Regions from separate parts of the Thermoanaerobacterium sp. RBIITD genome, predicted to be linked through region 1. Evidence: riboswitches for the same ligand, from Rfam matches in the RefSeq annotation. Region 1 holds a riboswitch; each other region holds the start of a gene.

Region 1 (2,205 bases):
TGTCATTGTATAAAGACAGTAGTGAATTAACTTTTAAAATTTTAAAGATTCTTGATAATAAAAAAGCCATTGATTTAAAAGCACTATATGTAGGAGATTTGACGACTGTAGCAGACTATTTTATTATAGCAAGTGGTACTTCAATAACACATGTTAAATCATTGTGTGATGAAGTGGAAGAAAAGTTGAATGAAGATGGTGTACCGGTAAACCACATCGAAGGATACAATAGTGCAAGGTGGATTTTAATGGACTATGGCAACGTAGTTGTTCACATCTTTACAAAAGATGAAAGAGATTTTTATTCGTTAGAAAGACTTTGGAGTGACGCGAAAGAAATAGTACTTGACAAGCTAATATTTGATTAGTATAATATTTTTAATATAAACCTCTCAGGCCTGCATATATAAGGCAGCGAGGTTTTTTTCGTAATAATTTATTCAATAAAATATATAATATTTAAATTAGTTTAATTAACATTTAGAAGTTTTGGGGGGGGATAAAAGTGCCATCGAAAACGCATCCTATTTTAAAGAACATGATACCTGTTGTAGAAAGTATTGCAAAAACATTTGGCAAAAACTGTGAAGTTGTACTTTATGACTTTTCTAATTTACAGAGTTCTGTTATCGCAGTTGGTAATGGCCACATAACTGGCAGAGAAGTTGGTAACCCAATACCTGAGATTATTTTAAAAGCATTAAAATCCAATAAAACTGATAATGAAGTTAATTTTAAAAGTAAGGGTAAAGATGGAAAAATATTAAAATCTACTACTGTTTATTTTAAAGATGACAGTGGAAGACCAATTGGGTGTTTATGCATAAATATTGATATCTCAGAATATATTATGGTAAAGAATACACTTCAAGACCTTTGCGAGATAAACGATGGTGAGGAATTATCTGCCGAGCCTTATAGCGGAAATGTTAATGATGTCCTTGAAAATATAGTAAATACTACAATTGAGAATTATGGAAAACCTGTGAATTTTATGTCTAAGGAAGAAAAAGTAAATATGGTAAAAATGCTCGATGCTAAAGGTACATTCCTCATAAGAGGCGCGATTGACTATGTGGCAAAAATATTATGTGTATCGAGATATACAATATATAATTATCTTGATGAAATAAGGGTTGGTGATGATTTAAGCAAATACTAAAATAAATTTGCAATACTAAGACAAAAATGGTATAATTTATATAACTTAATATGATGCTAAACGCTTAATTCATAAGAAGCGGGGGACCCAGTTAAAGGGGTGAATCCATATTGCATGGAAGGGTTATCTTTCGATCCTAACCCGTCAGCTAACCTCGTAAGCGTTGAAAGAGGAGGAGATAGCATGGATATATTCGGTTATAAGTCCTTCTACTAGTAACCGTGTTCAGGCTGTAGATTTTCTCTATAGCTTTTTTGTTACCCAAAAGTAGAAGGAGGTCGTGTACAATGAAGTTACCATCTTTTGCAGTAATTGGAGCTGGAAATGGCGGTCAGGCAATGGCGGCACATCTTTCTTTGATGGGATTTTCAGTCAATCTTTATAATAGGACGTATGAAAAACTTATTCAAATATTAAATAATGGTGGTATATATCTTGAGGGCCCAACAAATGGTTTTGGTGAAATAAACAAAATTACTGATGATATCGAAGAAGCAATAAGCAATGTAGATATTATAATGGTAACTATTCCGGCATCAGGACATTCTGATATAGCATATGAAATGTTACCATATCTAAAAAGTGGTCAAATAATAGTTTTAAATCCTGGAAGAACATTCGGAGCAATTGAATTTTACAATATTATTATTAAGAGAAATGATATCGATGTTACAATATCAGAAACAGATACATTTATTTATGCATGTAGGTCAAATAATGGTGTTGCTAAGATTTACAGAATAAAAGATGTCGTATCATTAGCTGCAATACCTTCGTGGAGAACAAATTATGTTGTTAATCTTTTGAATTTAGCATATACACAAATCATTCCGGCTGAAAATGTTTTAGTTACAAGCTTAAATAATATAGGTTCGATATTTCATCCAACACCAACTCTTTTAAATTCTGCGCGAATAGAGACAACAGATGGAAATTTTCAATATTATTTAGAAGGTATATCACCATCTGTAGCAAAAATACTAGAAAGAATAGATAAAGAAAGAATAGCAGTTGCACATGCACTTGGTGTAAATGCCGTTACA
Region 2 (2,205 bases), 880 kb from region 1:
TGTCACCTCTTATAACAGATACAATTATACAGTCTGCTGGTAGTTCTATATCTTTTATCATCTTATTTATTACAGGTGAAGTTTTTTGAATATTTGTCTCGACTATTGTCATTTCACCATGATTAAACGTCAATAGGGTCTTTACTTCACCAATTAAAACTTCTTTTTCAATCAGATTTGCAATTATTGATGTAGAGCAGACAACAGTATCAACGCCTAAAATTTTTAATATCTTTTCGTTTTTGGGGTTATTTACTCTTGCTATTGTCCTAGGAACATCAAAATTTTTCTTTGCGATCTGACATATTACGAGGTTTTCTTCGTCTTTACCTGTCACTGCTATAATTGTATCAGCCTGCCCCGTTCCTGCGTCTTTTAAATCATCGACATTTGTACCATCACCATTTATAACCAGAATATCTAATTCCTCTGCAATTTTATCACATATATCACTGTTTTTTTCAACAAGGGATATTTCATGTTTTTTATTGTAAAGGGTTTTTATTAAATAATAACCAACTTTACCTCCACCAACAACAACTATTTTCATACTATTCAATCCTTTCAATTACTTTATATAATATTCAAAAATAAAATGATTGATAAGTTTTTATCCCTCGTTTCCAAGATAGCGTGCTAATGCTTCAGCTTTTGCTTCTTTCATAGTAACAATGAGAATGTCATCTTTTTTTACAATTGTACTATCATGTGCTATTATCGTACTTTCTCTTTTTATACCGGATACTCTTAAATCGAATTTATCCTCTATATCATAAACAGTCATGTTAACGTTTTTCTTTACTTTTATTTCAAGTATTGATATACCATTATCAAGCTCAAATCTTTTCTTAACACCATTTGCAATCAATATATTTCTTATCTCATTTACACCCATCGTTGTCGGGCAAACAGTCTCTATCTCAAAGTCCCTATACGCGGACTTTCTCTCCGGGTCATATATCCTAGCTATTACTCTTTTTATATTGTATATTTTACTGGCTATCTGTGCCACCATTATATTTATATTGTCATCCCTTGTAACTGCAGCTAATGCATCGGCCCTTTCGATTCCCGCGTTTCTCAGTACATCTTCGTCAATACCTACACCGGTTATCTCAAGCCCATTAAATCCAGTGCCAAGCTTTTTGAAAGCATTTTTATCTCTGTCAACTATAGCAACATTGTGGCCTTCATCGGCTAATTTGGTTGCAAGTGCTGAACCTAAACCACCGCAACCAACGATAACTATATACATTGTGTTACCTCCCATATTATTATGAAAAAACAGAAAAAAAACCTGAAGTAATTTAGGTTTTTTTACTTCTCTCAAAAAAGCCTACGAGGTTAGCTGTCGGGCTAGGGTTTTAGAGAGCTTAACCCTATTCTATCGAATTTAGCCCCACTCATTGGGCCCCCCGTTTCCTTTAGGAATTCGGCTTATTTCATTATTATAATTATACAACTGGCATTTTTTAATAGCAAACATTAATTATATAGAATAAATGAGTATATTAAATCAATTTTGTCAAAGTGTAACGAATACAATCCAAAATACACTCTAAATATCATTAATCCTCAATGTTGCTACTATTTACAAGAAACATATCTAGAGCGGAATGCGCTTCATCAATACCAAATCTTTTCAATGACGAAAAAGTTATAATCTTCTCGTTATCAACTGAAAGTGTGTCAGCAATTGCTTTTAATGATTTTTGAATCTCCTGTTTATTTAATTTATCTGATTTTGTAGCAATTATTATAAATGGTATTTCTCTTTTTTTAAGGTAATCTACCATTAAGATGTCATCTTCTGTAGGCACATGCCTTATATCTACAAGCATCACTGCTCCGATTAGATATTCCGATGTATTAAGGTATGTCTCTATATTTAATGACCACTGTTTTTTCATCTCTTTCGATACTTTTGCATAGCCGTAACCTGGTAAGTCAGCAAGATAAAATGATTTATTTATAAGGTAAAAATTTATTCCTTGCGTCTTACCAGGTCTTGCGCTAACCCTTGCAAAATTTCTTCTATTTATAATTGTGTTAATGAATGAAGATTTACCTACATTAGACCTTCCAATTACCGCTATCTGTGGCAATTTATCATTGGGATATTGGCTCTTGTTAAATGCGGTAATATTAAGTTCCACTGACTTTATTAGCATCTTGCTTCTCCTCCACTAATGACATTTTTAAGAC
Region 3 (2,205 bases), 550 kb from region 1:
TTTAAAGGATATATAGAGCTTATAGATAGATGGGGTAAAGACAATAAGGATGTGTTAGAAGAATCAATTGAGGCATTAAAAAAAGAGCAACAGGACATGGAAAGATTGATTGAAAGACTTTTAATGCTAGCAAAAGGTGATAATAAAACTATAAAATTAAATAAAGAAACATTTTATATGAATGAATTAATAAAAGAAGTTATCTTAGAAGTAAAAATGATTTATAATAAGAAGAACTTTGATATCGAAGAAAATGAAGATTTTCTATTAAAAGCTGATAGGAGCCTTATAAAGGAACTTTTAAGAATAATTATTGACAATGCTTGCAAATATACTGAAGATAATGGCAATATAAAAATTTCTACATTTAATTTAGACAAAAATATTAAAATAAGTGTAAAAGATGATGGTATGGGGATACCAAAGGAAGATTTACCATATATATTTGATAGATTTTATAGAGTTGATAAGGCCAGAAACAAAGAAACAGGCGGTACTGGGCTTGGACTTTCTATAGCAAAACTAATAGTTGATTTGCATGGTGGGAAAATCGACGTGGAAAGCGAAATAAATAAAGGCTCAGAGTTTACGATAACAATCCCAAATAGATAAGAATTCGGGATTTACTGTATTTATTGTAGTGAACTCTGTAACTTTTTAGTGACAATAACCACAATATATAGTATAATAAAAATACAATAGAAACTATATATTGGAGGATAAAAATGTTAAAACAAGAGGTTATAACCGAAAAAAAGGTGGAAGTTAAAGAATCGCTAAAAGTATATATTTGTCCTGATTGTGGTGCAAAGTTAGTACATGAAAGTGGGTGTATTTATTGTCCTTTCTGCGGATACAGTTAATGCCACTAAATACCTGTATTCCCACCAATTTAATATAGACACATTAGCCTATTCCCATTATAATTAAAGTAAAATATGCCGAATCCCCAAAAAGGGGTACGGGGGATTTATATTGGGGTGAATCCATTATGTGGTAGGGCGGCCCTTTGTCCGAACCCGTCAACTAACCTCGGAGGCAAAGGGGGAAAACTAATGTTTAAAAAATGTATTAAGGTAAAACCTCTCATTGCATCAGTCGCAGTTACCTTAATGTTGTCACAGTCTGCTTTTGCAGCAACATATACTGTAAAGCCGGGTGACAGCCTGTATAAAATCGGTCTGAATTATGGTACAACATATAATCAGATCATAAAATTAAACAATCTTAATGATACAGTCATTTATCCAGGTCAGGTATTAGTAGTACCAGGAAATGACAACACATACACAGTTCAAAAAGGTGATAGTCTATACTTAATTGCCGTAAAATTTGGTACAGCTGTTGATGCATTGAAATCTGTCAATGGTTTAACAGGTGATATGATATATCCAGGACAAGTTTTTGTAATACCTGGGAATGGGACAGGCTCAACTGCTTCAGCTACAAAGAATTATCAAGAAGTAAACAGAGGTTCAATAAGTAGAGGTGTAATATCATATACAAATGAAGAATTGGACCTTCTTGCAAGGCTTATAAATGCAGAAGCAGGTGGTGAATCGTATAAAGCAAAAGTAGCCGTTGGTGCTGTAATAGTTAATAGAGTAAAGAGTAATAAGTTTCCGAATTCTATAAAAGATGTAATATATCAGGTTGACAACAATGGCTATTATCAATTTACGCCTGTTGAAAATGGTTGGATCAATAAACCAGCTACGACAGATTCAATTAATGCCGCAAGGGAAGCCTTGAGTGGCAATGATCCTACAAATGGAGCGCTTTATTATTTTGATGATAGTGCTACAAATCAATGGTTATGGTCATTGCCTGTTGCCGCAAGAATAGACAATATGGTATTTTCTTATGCAAGATAAGATAGTATGTAAAATAAATGATGCAAATATGAGAGGTAAAGAGGAGCAAAATGGATACCGAAAGGTATCCATTTTGCTTTATAGAGTTTTTGCTTCATACAATGTTATAAAACCGAATATTATAAATATAAATGCTGAGATAAAGTGCAATACTTTTGTAGGTAATTTTTTACCAAGATATACACCAACAACAATTCCTATGACATCTGCTACAAAAATCCCTGCTGTAGCACCAATCAAAACTAGTGCAGGATTTTTATATGTAGCAGTAAGTGCTAATGTAGACAACTGTGTTTTATCTCCGAATTCGGATATAAAATATGTACTTATA
Region 4 (2,205 bases), 500 kb from region 1:
CTGATGGCTTATATCAACAAGTCTTCTATCCTGCAATCGGGTTTTAGATGAAAGAAATGCGAGAGTCCTCGAACCATCCCACTTTATCTCATATATCCATTCAGAGCTATCAAATACATTTCCCGGTGATGCTAACATCGGTGATATTTTTTCTTCGATCATTGACATTATTTTTTATGCACCTTTCTTTTTACGTACTTTTTTAGAAGTTGTATCATTTTTCACAGAATCTATGCTGGCTTTTAATGCACTTACAAGGTCTAAAACATTTTCTACAGCCGGAGCTTTCTCTGGAATTTCTATCTTTTTATCCTGAATCCTTGATTCAATGACCTCTATTATTGCTTTTCTATAATTGTCATCGTATTTTATTGGATCAAAATTAGCTGTCAGTGCATCAATAAGCTGTTTAGCCATTTTTATCTCATTTTCATGCAAATTGACATCTCTTATAGGTGGCAGTTGTTCTGTATTTCTTATCTCATCGGGAAAATGCATTGTTTCAAGTACCATGTATTTATCATTATAAACTCTAATACATGCTAGATCTTGCTTTGCCCTTATTACGACCCTTGCAATTGCTACACGATTAGTTTCTTTCATCGAATCTCTCAACAAAACATATGGTTTTGCTCCAATGTCTTCGGGTGCAATATAGTATGTTTTATCATAATAAATAGGGTCTATCTTATCTATATCTGTAAAGTCGAGGATATCAATGCTTTTTACTGTCGACATAGGAATCCTTTCTAAATCTTCGTCATCTATGATAACATACTTTCCAGGTTCATATTCATAACCTCTAACAATTTCTTCATCTGATATTTGCCTATTGCAAACAGGACAAATCTTTTCATATTTTATAGGTGATTTACATTCTTTGTGCAGCTGTTTAAAATGTATAGTATGGTCTTCTGTTGCTGCATAAAGCTTTATAGGTATACTTACAAGGCCAAAACTTATAGCACCTTTCCACATTGAGCGCATAATACTACAACTCCTTATAAATAATTTTTATTATTCATATTATATCCACATATTATAGAAAACTTCTGGAAATAAATAGAATTCGGTTGACATTAAGATATAACGATTGTATAATATTAAATAATTATTAAAATAATAAATTTTTTATTAAATTTATTAAAAAATTATTAAATGCCTAATCGAAATGAACGGGGGATTTTTTAGGGGTGAATCCGCATTGCGGTAGGGTTACTCTTTACCGAACCCGACAACTAACCTCGTAGGCGGAAAGAGAGGATGAATCTATTGAATCACAAAAAGTTAGTCGCATCAGTTGTTATATCAATAACACTTATGCAATCACCAAGTGTTTTTGCAATGGAAGTACTAAAATATGGTTCAAGAGGACAGGCAGTGTATAATTTACAAGAGCAATTAAATAGACTTGGTTTTAGCACAGGTGGTATTGATGGAATCTTCGGCAGTGCTACGAAGAATGCCGTAATGTCTTTACAACGTAAATATGGACTTGCTGTTGATGGCATAGTAGGTGCTGCGACAGAGGCAGCAATTCAAAGAGCGGCAGGAAGCGGAAGTGCTACATCAAGAGGCTCCTATGAGCGTACATCAAATTATGACATTGTAAGTATAGCAAAACAGTATTTGGGAACTCCATACGTATATGGCGGAACAACGCCATCAGGTTTTGATTGTTCCGGTTTTGTGCAGTATGTGTACAAAAAAGCAGGGAAGAGCATTGGCAGAACAACATATGACCAATATGATGGTGGAAGGGCAGTAAGTTTATCAAATTTACAACCGGGCGATATAGTATTTTTCTCAACATCTGGCAATGGTCCGACACATGAAGGAATATACATAGGTGATAACCGCATAATACATATGAGCGATTCGAGAAAGCAGGCAGCATATGATGATTTTAGCGGTTGGTTTAGACAATATTATATAGGTGCCAGAAGATATTATTAAGAATAAGAAGATTGCATGTATGTGTACCGTTAATAGTACATATACATGCTTTTTTTCTTTGGAAAAATATTTAAGCTTAAATAAAATCTTAATGGAAGTTCTATATAAATTTGCAGATACATTTACGATTTTCTTAAAATCTTTGCCGATTTGTTAAAAATCAATTTGTACTTTATATAAAGTCAAAAATTGTCGAACATATGTTTTTAATATAAAATTAAAGCACAGTGCAGCGCTGAAAGGGACCGG

Evidence for each region. Region 1 has a riboswitch for cyclic di-AMP ahead of CPG45_RS14320 (NAD/NADP octopine/nopaline dehydrogenase family protein). Riboswitches for the same ligand answer to the same signal wherever they lie in the genome.
Region 2: another riboswitch for cyclic di-AMP. It lies ahead of CPG45_RS02060 (potassium channel family protein); the one in region 1 lies ahead of CPG45_RS14320 (NAD/NADP octopine/nopaline dehydrogenase family protein).
Region 3: another riboswitch for cyclic di-AMP. It lies ahead of CPG45_RS00525 (cell wall hydrolase); the one in region 1 lies ahead of CPG45_RS14320 (NAD/NADP octopine/nopaline dehydrogenase family protein).
Region 4: another riboswitch for cyclic di-AMP. It lies ahead of CPG45_RS18025 (C40 family peptidase); the one in region 1 lies ahead of CPG45_RS14320 (NAD/NADP octopine/nopaline dehydrogenase family protein).

Annotation. Positions count from the first base shown of each region.
Region 1 covers NZ_LT906662.1:2,956,047-2,958,251, forward strand. The annotation lists gene rsfS (ribosome silencing factor) at 1-368, shown strand, start outside; gene CPG45_RS14315 (helix-turn-helix transcriptional regulator) at 506-1,162, shown strand; cyclic di-AMP (ydaO/yuaA leader) riboswitch at 1,214-1,339, shown strand; gene CPG45_RS14320 (NAD/NADP octopine/nopaline dehydrogenase family protein) at 1,450-2,205, shown strand, end outside.
Region 2 covers NZ_LT906662.1:432,162-434,366, forward strand. The annotation lists gene CPG45_RS02055 (potassium channel family protein) at 1-550, opposite strand, end outside; gene CPG45_RS02060 (potassium channel family protein) at 611-1,255, opposite strand; cyclic di-AMP (ydaO/yuaA leader) riboswitch at 1,319-1,448, opposite strand; gene yihA (ribosome biogenesis GTP-binding protein YihA/YsxC) at 1,569-2,171, opposite strand; gene lon (endopeptidase La) at 2,146-2,205, opposite strand, start outside.
Region 3 covers NZ_LT906662.1:102,468-104,672, reverse strand. The annotation lists gene CPG45_RS00530 (sensor histidine kinase) at 1-612, shown strand, start outside; gene CPG45_RS16975 (hypothetical protein) at 726-863, shown strand; cyclic di-AMP (ydaO/yuaA leader) riboswitch at 930-1,055, shown strand; gene CPG45_RS00525 (cell wall hydrolase) at 1,056-1,874, shown strand; gene CPG45_RS00520 (TMEM165/GDT1 family protein) at 1,953-2,205, opposite strand, start outside.
Region 4 covers NZ_LT906662.1:2,453,769-2,455,973, forward strand. The annotation lists gene ligD (non-homologous end-joining DNA ligase) at 1-168, opposite strand, end outside; gene ku (non-homologous end joining protein Ku) at 175-987, opposite strand; cyclic di-AMP (ydaO/yuaA leader) riboswitch at 1,150-1,267, shown strand; gene CPG45_RS18025 (C40 family peptidase) at 1,264-1,956, shown strand.